DNA from 2 places in the Peribacillus sp. GL_122 genome. Region 1 is predicted to be linked to the other one. Evidence: riboswitches for the same ligand, from Rfam matches in the RefSeq annotation. Region 1 holds a riboswitch; the other holds the start of a gene.
The links. A riboswitch is a leader RNA that binds a small molecule or an ion and turns the genes downstream of it on or off. The one in region 1 is predicted to bind S-adenosylmethionine.

Region 1 (3,212 bases):
AATGCCAACCGCACAATTATTGTTGAATGAATGAATGCCTTCCGTCAATAATTTTACCGTTTGCAGGAAGTTATAGATGATTACTGGCTTGAATACATTCAATTCAAAATTACCTTGGCTTGCTGCAAAGCCAATTGTAGCATCGTTACCCACGATTTGTGTTGCAATCATGGTAAGCGCTTCACTTTGTGTTGGATTGACTTTACCTGGCATGATGGAGCTGCCTGGCTCGTTTTCTGGAATGGCTATTTCGCCGATTCCGCTTCTTGGACCACTTGCCAGCCATCTGACATCGTTTGCAATTTTCATTAAATCCGCTGCCAATGCTTTTAAAGCACCGTGTGCGTAGACGATTTCATTATGGCTTGTCAATGCATGGAACTTATTATCAGATGTGACAAAAGGATATCCTGTATCAGCAGCAATTTGTTTGGCGGAAAGTCCCGGGAATTCTTTTTTTGTATTGATTCCGGTTCCTACAGCCGTTCCGCCTAGTGCAAGGTTCAATAATTTTTGGCTGCTTTCCTCAATCATCGCTAGATCTTTGTCGAGCATCGCTTTCCAACCGGAAATTTCTTGTCCCAATGTTAATGGTGTAGCATCTTGAAGATGTGTCCGGCCAATTTTCACGACATCCCAAAACTCTTTTTCTTTTGTATCGAATGTATCACGAAGAGCTTTAATGGCAGGAACCAATTTTTCAGCGACTTCCATAAAGGCAGCAATATGCATGGCTGTCGGGAAAGTATCATTGGAGCTCTGTGCCTTGTTAACATCATCATTCGGATGAAGGGTTTCAGAATCACCATTTTCTTTTAACCATTCATTTCCTTTGTTAGCGACCACTTCATTCACGTTCATATTACTTTGCGTGCCGCTTCCCGTTTGCCAAACTACAAGCGGGAAATGTTCATCTAGCGTACCTTCAAGGATTTCGCCGCAAATCTTGACAATGGCATTCTTTTTAACTTCCGAAAGATCACCAAGATCATAGTTCACTTTTGCCGCAGCTTGTTTAACGTATGCAAATGCACGAACTAATTCAATCGGCATTTTTTCGTTACCGATTTTGAAATTGTTACGGCTTCTCTCAGTTTGTGCTCCCCAATATTTATCAGCAGGAACTTTCACTTCACCCATCGTATCTCGTTCGATTCTGTATTCCATGTGTTCTCCTCCTATGTTTGCACTATTCATTGAAGACCATTTGCATATGAAATGAATAATGTCGTATTATTCTTTCTCTCCATACATTGTACAAACTTTATTATTTTAAAGCAAAAATATCCGCTGACCCTTTCACTTTTTCTGGACCCTTCATGTTTATATGAAAATTCGGATATTCTTTTTTTAGACACCTAAAGTGTAGAGGCACTAAGCTCCAATTGACCTGGTCATGAACATCCAAGCATTATCCATCACAAAATGTTCTTGACAGTATTTTGTATATATAGTAAATTCAAAAGAAATTGAATAATCTAAACTCTTATCGAGAGAGGTAGAGGGAATGGCCCGATGACACCTCAGCAACCTTCATTTGTTTCAAACCAATGAAAAGGTGCTAATTCCACAAGTTTGTGAACTTGGAAGATAAGAAGAATGACTCGTCCTTACTTAATCAAAGTCTTCTTCTTAAAGAAGACTTTTTTTTATTTTATATAACTCAAAGGAGCAGTGAAAACCATGTACAAAACTGAAACATATCTTGCTCAATTAGGAAATCGCAGCGAAACGGCGACAGGAACAGTCAATCCGCCGGTATACTTTTCAACAGCTTTTCGCCATGAAGGAATTGGCCAATCAACGGGATTCGACTACACAAGGACAGGTAATCCTACACGCCAATTATTGGAGCGTTCCATCGCCGATCTGGAAAAAGGCGACCAAGGTTATGCCTGCAGTTCAGGAATGGCCGCCATTTCCACTATCCTTGCCCTTTTTAAATCAGGTGATGCATGGATTGTCAGCGAAGATCTTTATGGCGGTACATATCGTCTGTTAGAACAAGGTTTTAAAAAATGGGGGTTGCAGTGTGACTATGTAAACACTTGTTGTTTGGAGGATATCGAAAAAGCCATCACTCCTCACACGAAAGCCATCTTCATCGAAACTCCCACTAACCCCCTTATGCAGCAAACGGACATTAGCGCTGTTGCCGCATTGGCCAAACAAAATAATTTATTGTTAATCGTTGATAACACTTTTTACACGCCTCTTATTCAACAACCCATCCTGCTTGGAGCGGATATCGTGATTCACAGTGCAACCAAGTATCTCGGTGGTCATAATGATGTGCTCGCAGGACTGATCGTTGCTAGCGGCGCTGAATTATGTGATGCACTTGCCTTCCATCACAATGGAACCGGAGCTGTCTTGAGCCCCTTTGATTCTTGGCTGTTGATGCGTGGAATGAAAACCTTGGCATTGCGGATGGAGCGTCATGAAAAGAATGCCAAGATACTTGTAGATTACTTGTCGGAACATGATTGTGTCACGGACGTATTGTATCCCGGCAGAGGCGGCATGATTTCATTCCGTATCATTGATGAATCGGCAGTCAACCCATTTTTACAATCGCTCTCTTTAATTTCGTTTGCAGAAAGCCTTGGAGGGGTTGAAAGCTTCATCACCTATCCCGCTACACAAACGCATGCCGATATACCGCTTGAAGTCAGAACGGCAAATGGAGTTTGTAATCGCCTGCTCCGCTTCTCCGTTGGCATCGAGGACAGCGATGATTTGATCCAGGACTTACAGCAAGCATTCGCATATGTAAAAAGGGAGGCACTACGATGACAGATCATGATTTTAGCTTTGAGACCAAATTACTTCATAATCAACATAAATTCGATCCTGCAACGGGCGGTGTGAGCGTTCCCATTCAGCACGCATCGACTTTCCATCAATCCGATATCGATCAATTCGGCAAATATGATTACAGTAGAAGCGGGAACCCCACTCGTGAGGCGCTGGAAGATATCATTTCCGAACTTGAGGAAGGCACACACGGATTTGCCTTTTCATCAGGTATGGCTGCCATTTCAACAGCTTTCCTGCTGTTGTCTGCCGGAGACCATATCGTCATTTCCGAAGATGTGTATGGCGGAACGTTCAGGATGGTCACTAGTGTATTGACGCGTTTCAATATTGAGCATACATTCGTTGACATGACGGACCTTGAAAGCGTCAAAGCGGCCGTTCAGCCAAATACC
Region 2 (3,212 bases), 1.6 Mb from region 1:
TTTTCCCACATATTACCCTTCCCTGTCAGGAACAGGATCAATCCTAATATTATGCCTATAAAAAAGGTTGCCACTACAGAGACGCTTGTCATGTAGAGCGTTTCTTTCGTTGCTTCAATAATGTCTTCCCAATCAATATTCGGCAATAATTCTTCAAGCATGAGTAATCACCTCCACGCCTACCTGCTGTGCTTTAATGAATTCGATTGCGCGGAGCATTTCATCCTCTGTGCCATCAAGATGGATAAACAATGTTCCATATGAACCGCTTCTTGTTTGGGATATCTTACCTTGAACGATATTGACATCCAACTCGAAGTTTCGTACAAGCTTGGTGATCAACGGGCTTTCTGCATGATCACCTACAAAGGTCAATTGAATCACTTTGCCTGCAGGATAACGTTCGAGCAAATGGTCCATCGTTTCTTTCGTTTCTTCTGGTTCCGTTACCTGCTGCACGAAACGCTTCGTCATTTGTTCTTTAGGATTCTTGAAAACATCCAGGACAGGACCCTGTTCAACAACTTGCCCGTTTTCCATTACGGCGACGCGATGACAGATTTTACGTATTACATGCATTTCATGTGTTATCAAGACGATCGTCAATCCTAGGCGCTGATTGATGTCAACAAGCAATTCGAGTATGGAGTCGGTAGTCTGCGGATCCAAGGCAGATGTCGCTTCATCACACAGCAGCACTTTAGGGTTATTTGCCAGAGCCCTGGCTATTCCCACCCTTTGCTTTTGCCCTCCGCTTAATTGTGAAGGATAGGCCTTTTCCCTGCCTTCCAGTCCGACTAACTTGATCAATTCGTTCACACGCTTGGTCCGTTCAGTTTTAGAAACTCCTGCAATTTCCAATGGGAAAGAAATATTTTCCTGAACGGTCCTTGACCATAATAGATTGAAATGTTGGAAAATCATGCTGATTTCTTGACGGGCCTTACGTAGCTGAGCCCCTTTAATTTTTGAAATTTCCTTCTCAGCCACCACAACGGATCCCTCTGTAGGAGTTTCCAATCCATTGAGCATTCTGATCAAAGTACTTTTCCCCGCTCCACTGTATCCGATGATACCGAAAATCTCACCTTTATTTATTTCAACATTCACATTATTTACAGCCTTGATCGTCTCACTGTTTCCTTTTCCTGTTCGGAACAGCTTACTGACTTTCGTCAATGTAATCATTAATCCTCACCTCTTTTATCCAATAAAACCTATGAACTTAGTTGATTTCTCTACATTATTAGTCTGTTTCTCATATCATGCACATGTTTTCCTCATTAAAACAGAAAAAACCTTTCTGCATGAGCAGAAAGGCAGGTGAAGAAACAGGCCTTTCTCTCATCTTCCAAAGTAATTAAACTTTGTGTGAATTGGCACCTTTCCAAGGAAATCTCCTTGTCGGTTGCCGGGTTTCATCGGGCACATCCCTCCACCTCTCTTGATAAGAGCTAATATATAGAATATTTGTACATCATTAAGTTCTTTAGTATGGAGAAATTTTATCATAGATAAAAAAGGAGCGCAATGTATATTATTTCTAGTTCAAGAATGACAGGAACTTTGGTTAAAGCGTTTTGGAAGTCAAGGAAACGATATTCGTCGCTTTTTCAATTGCCTGCTCCAAATCTTCTATTAAGTCGTCTACATTTTCAATCCCGATGGATAAACGGACTTGATCGGCGCGCACACCCGCTTTCGCAAGACCCGCCTCATTCAATTGTTGATGGGTCGTACTGGCTGGGTGGATGATCAAGCTCTTCGCATCCCCTACATTCGCCACATGGGACCATAATTCCACCGAATTGATAAGTTTTGCCCCAGCTTCGCGATTACCTTGTATTCCAAAAGTCACGACAGACCCGGCTCCCTTAGGTAAATATTTATCCGCAAGGGCTTTATCGGGATGATCCTCATCACCAGGATGCGAAACCCAAGTCACGGCAGGATGGTTTTTTAAATATTTAATGACAGACTTGGTGTTTGATAGATGCTCTTTCATCCTTACATGCAGCGTTTCAAGTCCAAGCGTAAACTGGAATGCACTTTGGGCACTTAGCGCAGGGCCTAAGTCTCGAAGTAACTGAACTCGGGCTTTCGTTATGAATGCGGCAGGTCCTACTGCCTCGGCGTATACAAGACCGTCGTAGCTTGGGTCAGGCTCCGTGAAGCCAGGGTAGTTTGGCGAGTTCCAATCGAACTTCCCTCCATCCACGATGACACCGCCTAGTGTCGTTCCATTTCCCAGAAGCCATTTTGTAGCGGAATGGATGACGATGTCCGCGCCAAAATCAATTGGTCTGCAAAGATACGGTGTTGCAAAGGTATTATCAATGATTAAAGGTATGCCGGCTTCATGGGCGATTTTCGCTACCGCTTCAATGTCAAGCACCCTCAAACTTGGATTACCGATCGTTTCGGCAAAAATGGCTTTAGTTCTTGGCGTAATCGCCCTTTTGAAATTTTCAGGGTCATCGGGAGAAACGAACTTCACTTTGATCCCATACTTGGGAAGAGTATTTTCAAAAAGGTTATACGTACCGCCATATAATGTAGAGGCTGAAACAATCTCGTCACCTGCAGCGGCAATGTTCAGGATTGAAAGTGAGATGGCAGCCATTCCGCTTGCTGTTGCCAACCCGCCGATACCGCCTTCCAATAAGGCCATTCTTTCCTCAAAAACGCTGACCGTGGGATTATGAAGCCGTGTATATATATAGCCATTCTCCTTTAGGCCAAATAAATTCGCTGCATGGTCGGTGTCTTTGAACAAATATGCATTGCTTTGGTAAATAGGAACTGCACGTGCACCTGTTTCATCAGCTTGCAGACCGCCATGAACACTCAATGTTTCGAAACGCAACTTTTTCCCTGACATATGATTTCACCTTTTTCTATGGATTTAGTTGGAATTATATGATATCTGGCCTTTTATAAACAAAAAAACCACTTCAACAAGAAGAGGTCTCAAGAACACACCTCATCTACCAGAGCCAACACTCTGCTGGAATTAGCACCGTATATAAAATTTATACCGGTTGCCGGGCTTCGTCGGGCCAGTCCCTCCGCCACTCTTGATAAGAACTATTAAATTCTGCCATTACTTAATTCAAAATATAGCATTTTAGAATAAATCAGTCAATAAATTGTTAGAATATTCTTTGTTTAATTCCGATCTCGCGTTCAAATGTCCGCAACAAAGAAACCAA

Region 2: linked by a shared signal. The riboswitch ahead of AC3ISB_RS25905 (methionine ABC transporter ATP-binding protein) and the one ahead of AC3ISB_RS05715 (methionine biosynthesis PLP-dependent protein) in region 1 are both predicted to bind S-adenosylmethionine.

What each region holds. Positions count from the first base shown of each region.
Region 1 is NZ_CM174415.1:1,186,326-1,189,537, reverse strand. It holds gene fumC (class II fumarate hydratase) at 1-1,167, opposite strand, end outside; SAM riboswitch class I at 1,484-1,597, shown strand; gene AC3ISB_RS05715 (methionine biosynthesis PLP-dependent protein) at 1,684-2,796, shown strand; gene metC (cystathionine beta-lyase) at 2,793-3,212, shown strand, end outside.
Region 2 is NZ_CM174415.1:5,310,872-5,314,083, forward strand. It holds gene AC3ISB_RS25900 (methionine ABC transporter permease) at 1-161, opposite strand, end outside; gene AC3ISB_RS25905 (methionine ABC transporter ATP-binding protein) at 154-1,188, opposite strand; SAM riboswitch class I at 1,342-1,454, opposite strand; gene AC3ISB_RS25910 (O-acetylhomoserine aminocarboxypropyltransferase/cysteine synthase family protein) at 1,571-2,881, opposite strand; SAM riboswitch class I at 2,981-3,087, opposite strand.